4 regions of the Klebsiella grimontii genome follow, and region 4 is predicted to be linked to each of the others. Evidence: predicted binding sites of a transcription regulator. Region 4 holds the regulator's gene; each other region holds the start of a gene.
What was found. Region 4 encodes Fur, which represses iron uptake genes when iron is present. Its sites were predicted from a motif close to ATAATAATGAGAACNACTATCAA; they were not measured.
Positions count from the first base shown of each region.

Region 1: a site for Fur is predicted at 952-974, ahead of sufA (Fe-S cluster assembly scaffold SufA). Genes of this name have one in related genera too.
Region 2: a site for Fur is predicted at 2,807-2,829, ahead of ACE3MN_RS03245 (siderophore-interacting protein). Genes of this name have one in related genera too.
Region 3: a site for Fur is predicted at 1,122-1,144, ahead of ACE3MN_RS05650 (TonB-dependent receptor domain-containing protein). Genes of this name have one in related genera too.

Region 1 is NZ_CP169721.1:2,327,185-2,332,282, forward strand. Features, by position in the region: gene ACE3MN_RS11020 (fimbrial protein) at 1-48, shown strand, start outside; gene ACE3MN_RS11025 (fimbrial protein) at 60-572, shown strand; gene sufA (Fe-S cluster assembly scaffold SufA) at 1,015-1,392, shown strand; gene sufB (Fe-S cluster assembly protein SufB) at 1,395-2,882, shown strand; gene sufC (Fe-S cluster assembly ATPase SufC) at 2,899-3,645, shown strand; gene sufD (Fe-S cluster assembly protein SufD) at 3,620-4,894, shown strand; gene sufS (cysteine desulfurase SufS) at 4,891-5,098, shown strand, end outside.
Region 2 is NZ_CP169721.1:667,695-672,792, reverse strand. Features, by position in the region: gene ACE3MN_RS03250 (glycerone kinase) at 55-1,704, shown strand; gene ACE3MN_RS03245 (siderophore-interacting protein) at 1,985-2,758, opposite strand; gene ACE3MN_RS03240 (PadR family transcriptional regulator) at 2,995-3,549, shown strand; gene ygjG (putrescine aminotransferase) at 3,790-5,098, shown strand, end outside.
Region 3 is NZ_CP169721.1:1,170,834-1,175,931, forward strand. Features, by position in the region: gene ACE3MN_RS05650 (TonB-dependent receptor domain-containing protein) at 1-1,009, opposite strand, end outside; gene ACE3MN_RS05655 (SelT/SelW/SelH family protein) at 1,225-1,509, shown strand; gene ACE3MN_RS05660 (nitrous oxide-stimulated promoter family protein) at 1,585-1,929, shown strand; gene sitD (iron/manganese ABC transporter permease subunit SitD) at 2,054-2,908, opposite strand; gene sitC (iron/manganese ABC transporter permease subunit SitC) at 2,902-3,750, opposite strand; gene ACE3MN_RS05675 (manganese/iron ABC transporter ATP-binding protein) at 3,747-4,568, opposite strand; gene ACE3MN_RS05680 (metal ABC transporter substrate-binding protein) at 4,565-5,098, opposite strand, start outside.
Region 4 is NZ_CP169721.1:4,000,610-4,005,707, forward strand. Features, by position in the region: gene pgm (phosphoglucomutase (alpha-D-glucose-1,6-bisphosphate-dependent)) at 1-653, opposite strand, end outside; gene seqA (replication initiation negative regulator SeqA) at 686-1,234, opposite strand; gene ybfF (esterase) at 1,419-2,192, shown strand; gene ybfE (LexA regulated protein) at 2,326-2,619, shown strand; gene fldA (flavodoxin FldA) at 2,769-3,299, shown strand; gene fur (ferric iron uptake transcriptional regulator) at 3,591-4,043, shown strand; gene tcuR (tricarballylate utilization LysR family transcriptional regulator TcuR) at 4,173-5,098, shown strand, end outside.

The DNA.
Region 1 (5,098 bases), 1.7 Mb from region 4:
TCAGGCTCGGCAAACGCGACCGCCACGCTGAATTTGACGTACCAGTAACAGGTGAAAAAATGAAAATACCCCACAAAAAAATGCTTCTTCTGGCTTTTCTGTGCTGGAAAGCGTTTTCTGCCGACAGCGTGAGCGTAGGCGTAACGGGAAATATTGTTGCCTCGCCCTGTATATTTAATGGCGGAAATAGCAACCTCAATGTCAATCTTGGCGATATTCAGGCAACAAATATGGTTACGCCAGGGTCATCCTCCGACCCGGTGGCCTTTAATTTGCTGTTTACCAACTGCCCGGCGGGAACGCGCAGCGTAACGACCTCCTTCACCGGAAACCCGGATCCGGTTGCCGGCCCTGACTATTATATGAATAGCGGTACCGCAACAAACGTGGCGATCGCGATGAGCGAAGCGGGCAGCGGCGCGCTAAAGGGGACGGGTTCCAGTATTATGCGCAACATCGCGGCAGACAGAACCGCCACCCTGGCCATGCAGGCCTCGGTTAAATCGATGTCAGGGGGCGCGACGCCCGGCAGCGTGAGTGCCGTTGTGGTCATGACGCTACAGTACAATTAAACCGGCAACCGTGTCAGCGCGACGCCGGTTACGTATTTTTTTATGGAATCGTCGTGACGCTGCGTCGTTCTATTCCCGCCGTTAGTCAGGCCTTTTCGGCCTCATAGCCGGTAAAGCTCCCACTTTTCTACCCGTAATAGGCGACGGTAAGTCTGTTGCCTTCCACGGCGGGTTGTATGCAAGGCAAATCATCTATCTCAAAAATAGGTATTTTCGATGCATATTTTAATTTTCCAGCAACTTCTGCCTTCCACCCCATGAAATACATTATTAATCAAAGTATTGAACAATTTATTCCATCTCCGATATCTCTCCTGTCAGGGTCTATGCTTATAAAAAGAGCCTGATGGGGGAATACCCCTTCTTCGGATGGGTTGAAGTGATAATCATTATCACTAACATAGCGGTATGTCCCGATGGCGTCAACCTATGAGGTAGAGCGATGAATTCACATGCAGGAACTTTCAATCCCGAAGATTTTAGCTGGCGTGGGCTGGTCATGACTCCAGCCGCCGCCGCCCATATTCGCGATCTGGTCCGCAAACAGCCTGATATGCAGGGGCTGCGCCTGGGGGTTAAAACCAGCGGCTGCGCCGGTTTTGGCTACGTTCTCGAATTAATCGCTGAACCGGCGAAAGACGACCTGCTCTTTGAGCGCGACGGCGCGAAGCTATGGGCGCCGCTGCAGGCCATGCCGTTTATTGATGGCACCGAACTCGATTACGTTCGCGAAGGCTTAAATCAAATCTTCAAATTCCATAATCCAAAAGCCCAGCACGAATGCGGCTGCGGCGAAAGTTTTGGCGTTCAGGCGGAGTAACTATGTCTCGTAATACTGAAGCAACCGACGATGTCAAAACCTGGAGCGGCGGGCCACTCAACTATAAAGAAGGCTTTTTCACGCAGCTGCAGACCGATGAGCTGGCGAAAGGCATAAACGAAGAGGTGGTTCGGGCGATTTCCGCGCGCCGCAATGAGCCGGAATGGATGCTGGAGTTTCGTCTAAACGCGTTTAAGGCCTGGCAGGCGATGGAAGAGCCGCACTGGCTGAAGGCGCACTACGACAAGCTGAACTATCAGGATTACAGCTATTACTCGGCGCCCTCCTGCGGCAACTGCGATGACGCCTGCGCCTCTGAGCCTGGCGCTTTGCAGCAGACGGGCTCCAGCGCGTTTTTGACCAATGAAGTTGAAGAGGCGTTCAATCTCCTCGGCGTGCCGGTGCGCGAGGGGCGGGAAGTGGCGGTCGACGCCATTTTTGACTCGGTTTCCGTCGCCACCACCTATCGCGAAAAGCTGGCGGAGCAGGGGATTATCTTCTGTTCGTTCGGCGAGGCGATCCACGAGCACCCGGAACTGGTGCAGAAATACCTCGGCACCGTGGTGCCGGGCAACGACAACTTCTTTGCCGCCCTCAACGCGGCGGTGGCCTCCGACGGGACCTTTATCTATGTTCCTAAAGGCGTACGCTGCCCGATGGAGCTGTCGACCTATTTCCGCATCAACGCGGAAAAAACCGGCCAGTTCGAGCGCACCATTCTGGTCGCCGACGAAGGCAGCTATGTAAGCTACATTGAAGGCTGCTCGGCGCCGGTACGCGATAGCTACCAGCTGCACGCGGCGGTGGTTGAAGTGATCATTCATAAGGATGCCGAGGTGAAGTACTCCACGGTGCAAAACTGGTTCCCCGGCGACAACAACACCGGCGGGATCCTTAACTTCGTCACCAAGCGCGCGCTGTGCGAGGGCGAGAACAGCAAAATGTCGTGGACCCAGTCGGAAACCGGCTCGGCGATCACCTGGAAATATCCAAGCTGTATTCTGCGCGGGGATAACTCCATCGGCGAGTTCTTCTCGGTGGCGCTGACCAGCGGCCATCAGCAGGCGGATACGGGGACCAAGATGATCCATATCGGTAAAAACACCCGCTCGACGATTATCTCGAAGGGGATTTCTGCCGGCCACAGCCAGAACAGCTATCGCGGGCTGGTCAAAATTATGCCCACCGCAACCAACGCGCGCAACTTCACCCAGTGTGATTCGATGCTGATTGGTCCGGACAGCGGGGCGCATACCTTCCCTTACGTGGAATGCCGGAACAACAGCGCGCAGCTGGAGCATGAAGCGACCACGTCGCGGATCGGCGAAGATCAGCTGTTTTACTGCCTGCAGCGCGGCATCAGCGAGGATGATGCGATTTCGATGATCGTCAACGGTTTCTGTAAGGACGTTTTCTCAGAGCTGCCGCTGGAGTTTGCCGTAGAAGCGCAGAAATTACTGGCGATTAGTCTTGAACACAGCGTCGGCTGATAACAAAGGAAATAAGATGTTAAGTATTAAAAATTTGCAGGTCGCCGTCGAAGACAAAGAGATCCTGCGCGGACTGAATCTGGACGTTCGCCCCGGCGAAGTGCACGCCATTATGGGGCCGAACGGCTCCGGGAAAAGTACGCTCTCCGCCACCCTGGCCGGACGCGAAGACTATGAAGTGACCGGCGGTAGCGTGGCGTTTAAAGGCAAAGATCTGCTGGAGCTCGCCCCGGAGGATCGCGCCGGCGAAGGCATCTTTATGGCCTTCCAGTATCCGGTGGAAATTCCCGGCGTCAGCAATCAGTTTTTCCTGCAAACCGCGCTCAACGCCGTGCGCCGCTACCGCGGCCAGGAGCAGCTTGACCGCTTTGACTTCCAGGACCTGATGGAAGAGAAAATTAAGCTGCTGAAAATGCCCGAGGATCTGCTGACCCGTTCGGTTAACGTCGGCTTCTCCGGCGGCGAGAAAAAGCGCAACGATATCCTGCAGATGGCGGTACTGGAACCGGAGCTGTGCATCCTCGACGAGTCCGACTCCGGGCTGGATATCGACGCGCTGAAGATTGTCTCTGACGGCGTTAACGCCCTGCGCGACGGCAAGCGCGCGTTTATTATCGTCACCCACTATCAGCGCATTCTCGACTATATCAAGCCGGATTACGTCCACGTGCTGTACCAGGGGCGGATCGTCAAATCCGGCGACTTTACTCTGGTCAAACAACTGGAGGAGCAGGGCTATGGCTGGCTTACCGAACAGCAGTAACGCGCTGCAGCAGTGGCACCATCTGTTTGAGTCGCAAAGCGGGCAGCGCAGCCCGCAGGCGCATCAGCATCTGCAACAGCTGCTGCGGCTGGGCCTGCCGACGCGTAAACATGAAAACTGGAAATATACGCCGCTGGACGCGTTACTGAATCAGACCTTTGTCGCCGCTCAGCCGCAGGCGCTGACGGCGGCCCAGCGAGACGCGCAGGCGCTAACGGTGGAGGCATGGCGCCTGGTGTTTGTCGACGGTCAGTTTAGCGACAACCTGAGCGACGATCTGGCCGCCAGCGGCTATGAAGTGCAGGTGGATAACGAGCGTCAGCATCTGCCTGACGCCGTTCAGCCCGAAGTCTTTCTGCATTTGACCGAAAGCCTGGCAACCACCGTCACCCACATCCGGGTCAGGCGCAACCAGCGCCCGCAAAAACCGCTGCTGATTATGCACCTGACGCGCGGACTGGCGAGCGATGAAATGAATACCGCCCACTATCGCCATCATCTGGAGCTGGAGAGCGGCGCGCAGGCGACCATCATCGAACACTATCTGAGCCTCAACGACCAGCGCCACTTTACCGGCGCAAGGCTGACGATGACCGTGGCGGATAACGCCCACCTGCAGCATATCAAGCTGGCGTTTGAGAATGCGCAAAGCTACCACTTTGCCCACAACGACCTGGCGCTCGGGCGCGACAGCTCCGCCTTCAGCAGCAGTTTTCTCCTCGGGAGCGCGGTGCTCCGCCACCACACCAGCACGCGGCTGAACGGAGAAAACAGCAACCTGCGGATTAACTCGCTGGCGATGCCGGTCAACGGCGAAGTCTGCGACAGCCGCACCTGGCTCGATCATAAAGTCGGATACTGCAACAGCCGCCAGCTGCATAAAACCATCGTCAACGACAAAGGGCGGGCGGTGTTTAACGGCCTGATTAACGTCGCGCCGCATGCGATCAAAACCGATGGCCAGATGACCAACAACAACCTGCTGCTTGGCCGCTTATCGGAAGTGGATACCAAACCGCAGCTGGAGATTTACGCTGATGACGTGAAGTGCAGCCACGGCGCGACCATTGGGCGCATCGATGATGAACAGCTGTTTTATCTGCGCTCGCGCGGCATTACGCAGCAGGCGGCGCAGCAGATGATTCTTTACGCCTTTGCCGCCGAGCTCACCGAAGCGATCGATGATGAGGCGCTCAGGCAGCAGATACTGGCGCGTATCGGCCAGCGTCTGCCGGGAGGTAACCTATGACATTTTCTGTGCAACGCGTGCGCGCGGATTTTCCGCTACTCCACCGCGAGGTGAACGGCCAGCCGCTAGCCTATCTCGATAGCGCCGCCAGCGCGCAGAAGCCGGAAGCGGTAATTAACGCCGAGGCGGGATTTTACCGCCACGGCTATGCGGCGGTGCATCGCGGCATTCATACGCTCAGCGCGGAAGCCACGGCGCGCATGG
Region 2 (5,098 bases), 2.4 Mb from region 4:
TTCCACCCCGGAGGCTGTCCCCTCCGGGAACTCGCTTAACTTTCAGGATCCGTTATGTCTCAATTCTTTTTTAATCAACGCGCCAACCTCGTCAACGACGTGATTGAAGGAACCATTATCGCCAGCCCGTGGAATAACCTGGCGCGGCTGGAGAGCGATCCCGCCATTCGCGTGGTGGTGCGTCGCGATCTCGACAAAAACAACGTGGCGGTGATCTCCGGCGGCGGTTCCGGTCACGAGCCGGCCCACGCGGGCTTTGTCGGTAAAGGCATGCTGACCGCCGCCGTCTGCGGCGACCTGTTTGCCTCGCCGAGCGTCGATGCGGTGCTGACCGCCATCCAGGCGGTAACCGGCGACGCGGGCTGTCTGCTGATCGTCAAGAACTATACCGGCGATCGCCTGAACTTCGGCCTCGCGGCGGAGAAGGCGCGCCGCATGGGCTATAACGTTGAAATGCTGATCGTTGGCGATGATATTTCGCTGCCGGACAACAAACATCCGCGCGGCATCGCCGGGACGATTCTGGTGCATAAAGTGGCAGGCTACTTCGCCGAACGCGGACACAATCTGGCGACCGTGCTGCGCGAAGCGCAGTATGCCGCCGGACATACCTTCAGCCTCGGACTGGCTCTTGCCAGCTGTCATCTGCCGCAGGACGCGGAAACGGCCCCGCGCCATCACGCGGACCAGGCCGAGCTGGGCATGGGGATCCACGGCGAACCGGGCGCATCGGTCATCGCGACCCAGAACAGCGCGGAAATCGTTACGCTGATGGCGGAGAAGCTCAGCGCCGCCCTGCCGGAAACCGGTCGTCTGGCGGTGATGATCAATAATCTCGGCGGCGTATCGATTGCCGAAATGGCGATTTTGACCCGCGAGCTGGCGCATACGCCGCTGCAACAGCGTATCGACTGGCTGATTGGCCCGGCTTCGCTGGTGACCGCGCTGGATATGAAAGGCTTCTCCCTCACCGCCATCGTGCTGGAAGAGAGTATTGAGAAGGCGCTGCTTTCCGCGGTAGAAACCGCCGGCTGGCAGACGCCGGTGCAGCCACGCGAAATCAGCGTGATGCCGTCGTCGCTGCGCAGCACCCGGGTAGAGTTTGAGCCCTCGGAGAATAGCGTGGTTGCGGACTACGTCGAGCGGGTGACCGGCACGCTGTCCGATCTTGAAGCAGATCTCAACGCGCTGGATGCCAAAGTCGGCGACGGCGATACCGGCTCCACCTTCGCCGCCGGCGCGCGCGACATCGCCGACTTGCTACAGCGTCGCCAGCTGCCGTTGGCTAACCTCGCTACGCTATTGGCGCTGATTGGCGAGCGTCTGACGGTGGTGATGGGCGGCTCCAGCGGCGTGCTGATGTCAATTTTCTTTACCGCCGCCGGGCAGAAGCTGGAACAGGGGGCAAGCGTCGCCGAAGCGCTAAACGCCGGGCTGGCGCAGATGAAGTTTTACGGCGGCGCCGATGAAGGCGATCGGACCATGATTGATGCCCTGCAGCCGGCACTGGCGGCGCTGGCGGCCGAGCCGGAAAATCTGCAGGCCGCTTTCGCGGCGGCCCAGGCGGGCGCGGATCGTACGCTTCACGCCAGCAAAGCCAACGCCGGGCGCGCGTCGTATCTCAACAGCGATAGCCTGCGCGGCAATATGGACCCCGGCGCCCATGCGGTGGCGATGGTGTTTAAGGCGCTGGCGCAGAAATAATTCCCCTGCTCGCGCTGCGCTTAGCAGGGCTACGGGCGCACCGCCGTCTGTGGAGCGGTAGCCCGGACAGATGCGCAGCATCGCCTGCGGGAAATGATGCCTCTGCGCACTCTGCTCCCGGGGGCGGCGCTTGACGCGCCTTGCCCGGGCTACGGGCGCACCGCCGTCTGTGGAGCGGTAGCCCGGACAGATGCGCAGCATCGCCTGCGGGAAAATCACCGCGCAGTTTTCTTTCGTAGCCCGGGTAAGGCGTCAGCCGCAACCCGGGTTTTCTCCGCGCTTACTTGCTGTGCCAGTAGGCCTGCGAACGCACCAGCTGCGGGTCAATCTCTTCGCCTTCAAAGCGCGCCAGCAGCGACTTCACCGCCGCGCCTTCCCCGGTCAGCCAGATAAAATAATCGTCCGCCGGAATCACCACCTGCGCCAGACGTTCGGCCACGGCGGCTGGGTTATGCCCTACCACCCACTCGATATTAAAGCCATCAAGATCGGCCAGGTAATCTTGATAAGACGCATCGCCAATAGTCACAATCGCCGTCACCTGCGGCGGCGTCGGAAGCTGCTGCAACCCGAGCAAACGGCGGCGCAGCGCGGGCATTCCGGACTCATCGGTCACGTACAGCTGCCAGGCGTAATCTTCCGGCACCACCAGCGAACCGCGCGGGCCGCCGATCACCAGCTTATCGCCCGCTTGCGCCGTCAGCGCCCAGCGGCTGGCAATGCCGCCGTCGTGAATAAAAAAGTCGTACGCCAGCTCATGACGCCCGGCGTCGTACAGCGGCGTATAGTCGCGAGTCGCCGGACGCACGCCTTCGCCCCAGTTAATGCCTTCATCCGTCACCTCCGGCGGCGTGAATGCGGCGCCCGCTTCGGGGAAAAAGAGCTTGGTGTGGTCGTCAAAACCCTGAGAAACAAAACCGTCCAGCGCCTCTCCGCCCAGCACAATACGCTGGAAAGCGTGACCGATACGCTCGACGCGCTGCACGGTCAACTCGCGAAAACGCAGCTCGTTACGCACGCGCTGCGGGTATTTGGGGTTATTTGCCTTTGTCATTTTTCATCGCCTTCGTGAACTGAATAGATATATCTAAAAATCTTGCAAATGATAATGATTGCCATTAAAAAAGAATGCAAGTCTTTTTTGATATAGCCAAAGCAAAACGGCACAAAAGTCAAAAATGAAAAATAAATCATTTAAAATCATTAAGTTAAAAAATAAACAAAATCCTTCATTGCTACTTTTTATTTTTTAGATATAAATTAGATATATCAAAAATAGAGGAGCAAAACATGAGACATCATCACGAAGAAGGGCGTGGGCCACGCGGACGCCACGATGAGCATGGCGAACACGGCGAGCATGGCCGCAGGGGCGGCGGACGTCGGCAGCGCTTCTTTGGCCACGGCGAGCTGCGCCTGGTGATTCTGGATATCCTCACCCGTAACGCCAGCCACGGCTACGAGCTTATCAAAGAGATCGAAACCATGACCCAGGGCAACTACAGCCCGAGCCCCGGCGTCATCTACCCGACGCTCGACTTGCTCCAGGATCAGGGCTTAATCAGCGTGGCTGACGAAAACGGTCGTAAAAAAATCGCCATTACCGCCGACGGCAGCCAGCTGCACGCGGAAAACCAGCAACAGCTGGAGCAGATTCAGGCCAAACTGCAGGCGCGTATGGTGGGTTGTGAACTGCGTAAAAATCCGCAGATGAAGCGCGCGCTGGAGAATTTTAAGGCGGTACTGGATTTAAAAGTTAACCAGCAGGCCATTACTGAAGCTCAGCTAAAGCAGATCGTCGGCGTGATTGACCGCGCGGCAATGGAGATTTCCCAGCTCGACTAACCCTCTGCCCCATCGCTGGGCAGCCTGCACCGCCGCGACGCGCGCGGCGGAAGCCCTTATTCACGGGGTTTTACGCCTTCAGGAGTAAAACATGCCAATAATAGCGCCGTAAGATTAAATTTTGCTCAATCGCAATTTCACGTTGCGTTTATCCCGATTTTCCTGGCCCGCGCCGAAGTGGCGTAATCCCTGCAATACTTAATTCAGTATCATGTGATACGCCCCGCCCAGGAGCATATTTTGAACAGGTTACCTTCCAGCGCATCGGCTCTGGCCTGCAGCGCACACGCATTGAATCTCATTGAGAAGCGAACGCTCGATCATGAGGAGATGAAATCACTTAACCAGGAGGTCAGAGAATACTTTAAAGAGCATGTGAACCCAGGATTTTTAGCGTATCGAAAATCGGTCACTGCTGGCGGGGATTACGGAGCCGTAGAGTGGCAAGCGGGAGGGTTAAATACGCTTGTCGACACTCAGGGACAGGAGTTTATCGACTGCCTGGGTGGGTTTGGGATTTTTAATGTAGGGCACCGTAATCCAGTTGTCGTTTCCGCCGTCGAAAATCAACTCGCTAAACAACCTCTTCATAGTCAGGAACTGCTGGACCCGCTGCGGGCCATGCTGGCAAAAACCCTCGCGGCCTTAACGCCCGGCAAACTGAAATACAGCTTCTTTAGCAATAGCGGCACCGAATCGGTCGAAGCGGCGTTAAAGCTGGCGAAAGCTTACCAGTCTCCGCGCGGCAAATTTACCTTCGTCGCCACCAGCGGCGCGTTTCACGGTAAGTCGTTGGGCGCGCTTTCCGCCACCGCGAAATCCACTTTCCGTAAGCCTTTTATGCCGCTGCTGCCGGGATTCCGGCACGTACCGTTCGGCGATATTAACGCCATGCGCACGTTGCTGAGCGAGTGCAAAAAGACCGGCGATGACGTCGCGGCGGTGATCCTTGAGCCCATTCAGGGCGAAGGCGGGGTGATTCTGCCGCCGCCGGGCTATCTGCCCGCGGTGCGCAAGCTGTGCGACGAGTTTGGCGCGCTGCTGATCCTCGATGAAGTACAAACCGGCATGGGGCGCACCGGCAAGATGTTTGCCTGCGAGCATGAAAACGTCCAGCCGGATATTCTGTGCCTTGCCAAAGCGCTGGGCGGCGGGGTGATGCCGATTGGCGCCACGATCGCCACCGAAGAGGTGTTCTCGGTGCTGTTCGACAACCCGTTCCTGCATACCACCACGTTCGGCGGCAATCCGCTGGCCTGCGCGGCGGCGCTGGCGACCATCAACGTGCTGCTGACGCAAAACCTGCCCGCGCAGGCGGAGCAGAAAGGCGACATGCTGCTGGATGGCTTCCGTCAGTTGGCCCGCGAATATCCGGATCTGGTGAATGAAGTTCGCGGCAAAGGCATGCTGATGGCGATTGAGTTTGTCGATAACGAAATCGGCTATGACTTTGCCAGCGAGATGTTCCGCCAGCGGGTACTGGTGGCCGGAACGCTGAACAACGCCAGGACGATCCGCGTTGAGCCGCCGCTGACGCTGACGCTGGAGC
Region 3 (5,098 bases), 2.8 Mb from region 4:
TGGTCGATACGCTGTCGATATAGTCGTTCATCGGCGTCCAGTCGTCTTTCAGGCTCAGGCCCCAGCGGCGGGTCTGGCTGGTCTGGTTTGACGTGCCGATAACGCTGTTGCCGCTGGAGTCCCAGGCGTCATAATGCGTGTGGTTCGTTTTATGGTAATAATCGAAGGTGCTGGTGAGCTTATGTTCGTCATTCGGCTGCCAGATCCCCGAGGCCATAAAGGCGTTGGAGTGCCAGTTTGCCGGGTATGAATCAACGGTCCCGCTGTTGTTTTCCGTTTCCTGGCCGTCGCGACGGCTGTAGACGAAGATCCCGCGCAGGGTTTCATCGCCGCCGGCAACGGTGACGCCGTTGTGCCAGCTGCGATCGGATGAGTCGTAGCCGCTGCGGTAGCCGAAGGCGCTGGTTTTGCCCGGATGCAGGTAGTCATCCGCGGACTTCGGACGGAAAGAGACGTTGCCGCCGATGGCGCTGTTGGCGGTATCGGTTGAGGTCGCCCCGGACTGAATATCGATGCTGCCGTACATGTAGGGGTCAATGTAGTCGCGGCCCATACCGAACGTATTGAGGCCCGCGCGGCTGGCGTAGCTGCGCCCGGTGGCGTTCGGCTGGGCGATGCCGTCGACGTCGATCCCGACGCGGTTGCTCTCCATGCCGCGTATGTTGTAGCCGGTATAGCCGCCGCGGTCGAAGCCGCTTTTGCCGTTGCCGGAACCGCCGCTGGCGCCGGTGGCGCTAATGAGCGGCTCGTAGCGCATGATGGAGCCAAAGTCGTTGGCCCCTTTATCCTGCAGCTCCTGAGCGCTGATCGAATGTTCGCTGCCCGCTTTCAGCAACGGCGCCGGCGCGGTAACGGTCATCCGTTCCGAGCTGTCATCAGAAGATGCGCTGCTGGTGGTTTTCGCGGTGGTATCAGCCGCCCCGGCGGAAGTTTGATAAATTGCTGTAAGCAAAGAAGTCACCAGCAGGCTTTTCTTGAACCATGCTGTTGATTGAGTGGAGTTATACATAGTAGCCACGCCTTAATCATTATTAGTATTGGCTCACGCGTTACTTCCAGAGTGCAGGTGTGTCCGGTTATTCCGTTACTGGACGTTTTTTCTCCATGCTTATTGATTGCGAATGGTAATGATAGGTATTATCGTTTGCAACAAAATAATCATGTATTCCTCAATTAATCTGCAAGTTGTTTACAATTTGCCCTTTGACCGACAGCGAGACGCCGATGAGCCACAAAGCCGCGATTACCATTACCTACTGTTCGCAGTGCAACTGGATGCTGCGCGCCACGTGGATGGCCCAGGAACTGCTGCACAGCTTTAGCACCGACATCGCCTCGGTCACGCTGATTCCGGGAACCGGCGGGATCTTCGTGGTGGCCGTTGATGATGTGCAAATCTGGGAGCGCAAGCAGGATGGCGGTTTCCCCGACGCGGCGGAACTCAAGCGCCGGGTGCGCGACGTATGCTTCCCGGAAAAACCGCTGGGGCACGTGGATAAACCGGCATAATCCTCAGGGAGTATGGGGCTGCATCGCCCTCTATGAATGTGTATTATGAATGCATCTTTTCGGGGGGAACAGGCGATGGCGGGCAAACGTATTGCGCGGGAAAAAAAGACCATTAGCAGCATGATAACGCTCTACCAGCGCCGCTGCCCGGATGCCCGCGACGACGGCGAACACTATCAGGCGCTTAACGACTATGCCGACAAGCGGCTGGATAAATGCGTCTTTGGCGAAGAGAAGCCCGCCTGCAAGCAGTGCCCGGTGCACTGCTACCAGCCCGCGAAACGCGAAGAGATGAAGCGGATTATGCGCTGGGCGGGGCCGCGGATGCTCTGGCGGCACCCGATCCTGACGATTCGCCATCTGATCGATGACAAACGTCCGGTGCCGGAACTGCCGGAAAAGTACCGGCCCAAAAAATAGCGAATTTCCCCCGGAGGCGATGCTGCGCATCTGTCCGGGCTACGTCCTGGGGGAGAGGTAGCCCGGACAGGCGCAACGCGCCGCCTCCGGGAATAATGCCCGTCAAGGTAGCCCGGGTAAGGCGTCAGCCGCGACCCGGGGCCTCGCCGGAATGGGCTGTGGTTTGGCTATCGCGAACCGAGGTCCAGACAAACGCGATAACGAACAGAACGGTAAACAGCACCACGATGGTCGGCGCCGGGGCGCTGTCGAGATAAAACGACAGCCACACGCCGCCCAGCGAACAGCTTAACGCTATCGCCACCGCCAGCAGCAGGGCGCTGACAAAACGCCGCGTCAGCAGCAGCGCAATAGCCCCCGGCGCTATCAGCAGCGAAATCGACAAAATGATCCCCACCGCTTTCAGCGTCGCCACGATGGTCAGCGCAATCATGCACAGCAGCCCATAATGCAGCAGCCCGCAGCGCAATCCGCTGGCCTTCGCCTGCTGCGGGTCAAAGGCGTGCAGCAGAAAATCGCGCCACTTCAGGCCGATAATCAGCGCAATCGCCAGCGCGATCAGCGACGTTTGTACAATATCGCTGGCGGAAATACCCAGCATATCGCCAAACAGAATATGATCGAGATGCACCTCCGACTGAATCGACACGTACAGCACCAGGCCCGCGCCAAACATCCCGGAAAACACGATGCCCATGATCGTATCGCGCTTAATACGGCTGTTATCGTCGAGATAACCGGTGGCGATGGCGCAGAACAACCCGGCGATAAACGCGCCGATGGCGAAGGGGATACCGAGGATATACGCCACCACCACCCCCGGGAAAACCGCGTGGCTCATGGCGTCGCCCATCAGCGCCCAGCCTTTTAGCACCAAAAACACCGACAGCAGCGCGCAGGGGACGGCAACGATCGCCGCCACCAGCATGGCGTTGACCATAAAAGAGAACTGGAAAGGTTCAAGCAGCGCGCTCAGCATGAGGCCTCCCTGGCGCGACGACGGCTGGCGAGCAGGCCGTGCTTCGGCGCGAAAACGAACGCGGTTAAAAACAGTAGCGTCTGGGCGACGACGATAATTCCGCCGGTCGCCCCGTCCAGATAGTAGCTCAGCCAGGCGCCGAAAAAGCTGGTCAGGCTGCCAATCGCCACGGCGATGGCCAGCAGGCGCGGGAAGCGGTCGGTCAACAGCCAGGCGGTAGCGCCGGGCGTCACCACCAGGCAAATCACCAGAAACGCGCCGACGGTTTGCAGCGCCGCCACGGTACAGGCCGCCAGCAGGGTAAAGAACAGCAGCTTCAGCCCGCTGGTATTGAGGCCGATCGAGCGGGCGTGATTCTCATCGAAAAAGGTCACCATCAGGTCTTTCCACTTCAGCAGCAGAATCGCCATCGAAATAAAGCCAATGGCCGCCAGCTGGATAATATCCTCCGGGGCGATGGCCAGAATATTGCCGAGAATAATGGTCTGGATATTCACCGAGGTCGGGTTCAGCGACACCATAAACAGGCCGATACCGAAAAAAGAGGAGAAGATCAGGCCGATAATCGCGTCTTCCTTCAGCTTCGAACGCTGATTAAGAAACAGCATGCTGCCCGCCGCCAGCCCGCCGGAAAGAAACGCCCCCAGCGCGAAGGGCAGGCCGAGCATATAAGCGCCCGCCACGCCCGGCACGATAGAGTGGGAGAGGGCGTCGCCAATCAGCGACCAGCCCTTGAGCATCAGGTAGCAGGAGAGAAACGCGCACACTCCGCCCACCAGCGCCGACACCCACATCGCGTTCAGCATATATTGATAACCAAACGGCTCCAGCAGCCAGCTCATCTTTCGCCTCCCGCCGCCCGGCGGCTGATAAACGGCCGCTCATCGTCGGTAATAATCCGCTCTTCCGCGCCGCTCAGCACCACGTGGCGCAGCACGCCGCTAAACGCCAGTTCGAGGTTTTCGGCGGTAAAAGTGCTTTCCGTCGGGCCGCTGGCCAGCACGGTGCCTTTGACCATCACCGTGTAGTCGCAGAACTCGCTCACCGAGCCGAGGTTATGGGTGGAAACCAGCATGGTGCAGCCTTCGTCGCGCAGCTCCCGCAGCAGTTCGATGATGCGCGCTTCGGTCTGTACGTCGACGCCGGTGAAGGGCTCATCCAGCAGAATGACTTTCCCCTGCTGAGCGATAGCGCGGGCCAGAAACACGCGCTTTTTCTGCCCGCCGGAGAGTTCGCCGATCTGGCGCTGCCGGTACTCGCTCATGCCGACCCGCGCCAGGGCGGCATCGACAATCTCATGGTCGCGCGCTTTAGCCCGCCGCAGCCAGCCCATATGGCCGTAGCGCCCCATCATCACCACATCTTCCACCAGCACCGGGAAAGACCAGTCCACCTCTTCCGCCTGCGGAACGTAGGCGACAAGGTTCTGGCGCAGGGCGCGGTTAACCGGCTGGCCGAGGATCGCGATATCGCCCTTACCGACGCGCACAAAGCCCATCAGCGCTTTAAACAGCGTTGATTTGCCCGAACCGTTCACCCCAACCAGCGCGGCGATGGAACTGCGCGGCACGCGGAACGAGGCGTCGCGCAGGGCGGTATGACCGTTGCGATAGGTCACGCTGACGTTGTTGACCGCGAGGCCCGGCAGCTCGTTACTCATGCCTGTTTCCTTAGTCCGTCGTTGATGCCCTGGACGATGGTTTGGGTGGTGACGCGCAGCAGGTCGAGGTAGGTCGGCACCGGGCCATCGGCGGCGCTCAGGGAGTCGACGTACAGGACACCGCCGTAGTGGGCGCCTGCTTCTCTTGCCACCTGACGCGCCGGTTTATCGGAAATGGTGCTTTCGCTAAAGATAGTCGGGATATGCGCTTTCTTCATGGTGTCGATGGTTTTCCGCACCTGCTGCGGAGTGCCCTGCTGGTCGGCGTTGATCGGCCACAGATAGAGCTCCTGCAGGCCGTTATCGCGGGCCAGATAGGAGAACGCCCCCTCGCTGGTTACCAGCCAGCGCTTGTCCTGCGGCAGTTTCGCCAGTTCCGCCTTCAGCGGCGTCATGGTCTGGCGAATCTTCTCTTTGTAGGTCTCAGCGTTATGGCGATAGGCGTCGGCATTTTCAGGATCGTACTTCACCAGCGCGTCGCGAATGTTATCGACATAGATCAGCGCGTTGTCCGCCGACATCCACGCGTG
Region 4 (5,098 bases):
ATATCCGCCAGCCCTTCAATAAACGGCTGCACCAGATCCTGTTCTTTAACGTGGCCGGAGGCCAGCGCCGCGTCAAGAGAAATACGCTTGACGCCCTGCAGACCGGCAGCCAGCAGTTCATTGGCGCGATTTTCGACAACCTTGGTCACGTTGGTATCAGCCGGGCCGCCGTTTGGCGGATTGTACTTGATACCACCGTCTTCCGGCGGGTTGTGGGACGGCGTGATCACAATACCGTCAGCCAGCGGACCGCCCTTTTTGTTATGCACCAGAATCGCATTAGAAATCGCCGGCGTCGGGGTGAAACCGTTGTTTTCCTGAACGATGACGTCAACGCCGTTCGCCGCCAGCACTTCCAGTACGGAAATGAAGGCCGGTTCGGAGAGTGCATGAGTGTCCTTCCCGACGTAGCATGGGCCGGTGATCCCGTTCTTCGCGCGGTCTTCCGCAATTGCCTGAGCAATCGCCAGAATATGCTGCTCGTTGAAGTTGTGGCGCGCCGCGCTGCCGCGGTGACCGGAGGTGCCAAACTTCACCGCATGTTCCGCGTTGCCGACTTCCGGCTTCAGCACATAGTACTGGGCAGTCAGCTGGGCGACGTTAATCAAATCACTCTGTTGCGCAGGTTGACCCGCGCGCTTATCGATTGCCATTGCCTGATCCTTCTGGTGCAAAAGTTAATTAACTAGATCGTACCGCAAACCTTTTCGATCAATTCCGCAGGGAACTGCATAGACTGCATGATATGTTCGATCATGCTGCATTTGCGACCGGTATTGGTATTTGTAATGACCCACCACGGCGTGCCCGGAACCTGCTTAGGTTTCGTCTGATTACCGTTTTTCTGCAGCGTGCGCTCATCCTCAGCGAAATAAACGCGAGTGCGGCCGTGGAGGGACTCGGTCGCCTCCGCGAACGCTTTGCTGTCTAAGGAGTAGAGGGTAGTCAGAACCAGCATGAAACGGTTTACCGCGCGCTTTTGATCAGCGTACTCATCAGATAACAGCAGCTCACGCATCGCGCGGACTTTATCCTTCAGAGGATTAGCGGGCTTCACTTCAGCGACAGGCGTTGGCGCAGGGGCCGGAGCGGCTTTCGCTACCGGCGCGACAGGCTGGGAAACGGCGGAAAACTTCAACATACGCCGTAAAATGTCGGATGCGCTCTCGCCAATATGCTTGGTGTGGCTGGCAATATAGCTATAGAGTTCATCATCAACTTCAATTGTTTTCATCTTAATCCAGTGCGATATCTTTTTCTGAATACAAGTTGTCGGGATTATAGGGTCAAATCCCAACCGCGGATAGCGTCAAACCAGGATGGCGGTAAAACTCGGAAATCTTCCGGGTCTTGCAGCCGGATGGCAGAATGTCCAACATAATACCCTAACCCGACGGAGCGAAAAAAAGAACTTTGCCATGAAATTAAATAGCCGAGCGCAATCTGCACAGAATCCGCACAATAATCCCCCTATCGTCCTGGTCCACGGCCTTTTTGGCAGCCTGGATAACCTTGGGATCCTCGCCCGCGATCTGGTTCACGATCGCGATATTTTACAGGTCGACATGCGAAACCACGGTCTTTCGCCGCGCTCGCCGGAAATGACCTATTCCGCGATGGCCCAGGATCTGCTTGATACTCTCAATGAATCACAGATTGAGAAAGCTACCTTTATTGGTCACTCAATGGGCGGAAAGGCGGTGATGGCGCTGAGCGCGCTGGCGCCGGAGCGCATCGCGGGTCTGGTCGCCATTGATATCGCCCCGGTGGATTATCACGTTCGCCGTCATGATGAAATCTTCGCCGCCATCAACGCCGTCACCGATGCGGGCGCCGCAACGCGTCAACAGGCGGCGGCAGTCATGCGCCAGCACCTTAACGAAGAGGGCGTGATTCAGTTTCTGCTGAAGTCTTTCGTGGACGGCCAGTGGCGGTTTAACGTACCGGTGCTGTGGGAGCAGTACGATAATATCGTCGGCTGGCAAGCCGTCCCGGCCTGGCCGCATCCGGCGCTGTTTATCCCCGGCGGTAACTCCCCCTACGTCACCGACGCATACCGCGACGCACTATTGGCTCAGTTTCCCCAGGCGCGCGCGCACGTTATCGCCGGCGCCGGGCACTGGGTACATGCCGAAAAACCGGAGGCCGTGATCCGCGCAATTCGTCGTTATTTAACCTCTATCGCCGCCTGACTGGCTAAAATGTGCCCGACCGCGCGGCTTAATGCCCGCGGTCGTTGGCGCAGCCCGTCGCCTGATGTATTATGGCGCGCTGTCTGCGTCGGCTATGCCCGATAGCTTGTTTCCCCCGAAGTCACTCTGAATCATGGCAAAAGAACAAACGGACCGTACGACATTAGATTTGTTCGCAACCGAGCGTCGGCCGGGTAGACCGAAAACCAATCCGCTTTCGCGCGATGAACAGCTGCGCATCAACAAACGCAATCAGCTTAAACGCGATAAGAGTCGCGGTCTTAAGCGCGTGGAGCTAAAGCTGAATGCCGATGCGGTCGACGCGCTTAATGAGCTGGCGGAAGCCCGTAATATGAACCGCAGCGATCTTATCGAAGAGATGCTGATGAGCCAGCTGGCGGCCCTGCGCGGCCAGGATAAAGCCTAAAACCCTCAAAAAATAAGCTTTCATGTAGCAGAGTGTGCAGTTGGGCGTGATTGCTGTTTCCGCGCCCTTCTCTGTTCTGCTATCATTGCCCCTATCTGCGGGCATTACGCCACTACCACATCATTAAGTTTCAAGAGGTTATTTTACTCATGGCAATCATCGGCATCTTTTTTGGCAGCGACACCGGCAACACCGAAAATATTGCAAAAATGATCCAAAAGCAGCTTGGTAAAGATGTTGCTGATGTTCACGACATTGCCAAAAGCAGCAAAGAGGATCTGGAAGCTCACGATATCCTGCTGCTCGGCATTCCGACCTGGTACTACGGCGAAGCCCAGTGCGACTGGGACGATTTCTTCCCGACGCTGGAAGAGATCGATTTCAACGGCAAACTGGTCGCGCTGTTTGGCTGTGGCGATCAGGAAGACTATGCTGAATACTTCTGCGATGCGCTGGGTACCATCCGCGACATCATCGAACCGCGCGGCGCAACTATCGTTGGCCACTGGCCGACCGCGGGCTACCATTTTGAAGCGTCTAAAGGCCTGGCCGATGACGATCACTTTGTTGGCCTGGCCATTGACGAAGACCGTCAGCCAGAATTGACTAACGAACGCGTGGAAAAATGGGTAAAACAGATTTCTGAAGAGCTGCACCTTGAAGAAATCAAGAATGCCTGAGTCTAAACGGCGAAATCATCAGATTTCGCCGAATTGATAGATAAAAGCAATCAAAGTTATAGCTACAAGTTTTTAACTTTTAATCACATATCTGTACAATGTCCTCTGATTTAACGGGGTCGCGTGAAGCACTTTGTAGCGAGTGCCTCGTTTTTGACAGCATACAAGGCCCGATGCTTGCAGTTTTCATTTCACCATGGCAGTTCTATAATGAGACGCATTACATCGGGTGATTCTCTGTATTACTTCCGCTGATGGAAGTAGATCGTTTAGCAACAGGACAGATTCCGCATGACTGACAACAATACCGCATTAAAGAAAGCTGGCCTGAAAGTGACGCTTCCGAGATTAAAAATCCTGGAAGTGCTGCAAGGACCGGATAACCATCATGTCAGTGCGGAAGACTTATACAAACGCCTGATTGATATGGGTGAAGAGATTGGCCTGGCCACCGTCTACCGCGTACTGAACCAGTTCGACGACGCCGGTATCGTCACCCGTCATAATTTTGAAGGCGGTAAATCCGTTTTTGAACTGACGCAGCAGCATCATCACGATCACCTGATTTGCCTCGACTGCGGCAAAGTGATCGAATTTAGCGATGATTCCATCGAAGCGCGCCAGCGTGAAATTGCCGCAAGGCACGGTATTCGTCTGACCAACCACAGCCTGTACCTGTACGGACACTGTGCGGAAGGCGACTGCCGCGAAGATGAACATGCCCACGACGCGGCAGAGAAATAATCACCGCATCGTATACCGCCAAAAGCCAACCTGAAGGTTGGCTTTTTTTTGCCCGGAATTTGCCGCCTCTTTCTCTCGCGCTGCAATACGTTTACTGTCAGTGCATCCTGAGGTGTACGGAGAGTCGACATGGAGCTTCGCCAGCTACGCTATTATGTGCGCATTATTGAAACCGGCAGTATGGGCCGCGCCGCGCTTGACCTGAATATCGGCGTCTCCGCGCTGAGCCAACAGATGGCGCGCCTGGAGAACGAACTCGCCATCCGTCTGCTGCAGCGGACATCGCGCGGCGTAATGCCGACCAGCGCTGGTCTCGCCTTCTACTCCCAGGCGCAGCTGGCGCTGCGCCACGCCGACGATGCGGTTCTCGCCGCGCGCGAGGCGCGCCTTTCCGGCCACGTCAGCGTCGGTATGGCCCCCAGCACCGCCTCTGTACTGGGGGTACCTTTTATTCACGCGATGCGCGAAAGCTATGCCGACGTCCGCCTGCATTTGGTCGAGAGCCTCTCCGGTAATCTGGAACGCATGATCAACACCCGCCAGCTTGATTTAGCTATCGTGTTCCAGAAGGAGAAGCTTGCGCGCTGGAGCGCCAGGCCGATTCTCGAAGAGCGTCTGTTTCTGATTGGCACCCATGACGTGCTGGCCCCCCTTCCCGAAGCGAGCATCTCGCCTGGCCAACTGGCCGCTATCCCGCTGATAATGCCAAGCCTGGGGCATGGCCTGCGCGGCAGGCTGGAGGCGATCTGCCAGGAGCACGCCCTGAGCGTCGATGTGGTGGCTGAAATCGACGGTCTGGCCCTGCTGATGCGCGCCGTCCGCGACGGACTGGGCGCCACGCTGCAGCCGGGGGCGGCGATTTCCCATCTCGACGGCGAGTCCCTGAGAGTGATCGGCGTCGAGAATCCGATACTCAGTCGGCCAAACTTTCTCGTCAGCCTTTCCGATGATGAACTGACCCCAGCGGGCCTTGCCGCGCGGGTGATACTGGCGAAAGTCATGCGTCAGCTCGTGGAGTCAGGCCGCTGGCCCGGCGCCAGCCTTTACGCGCACTA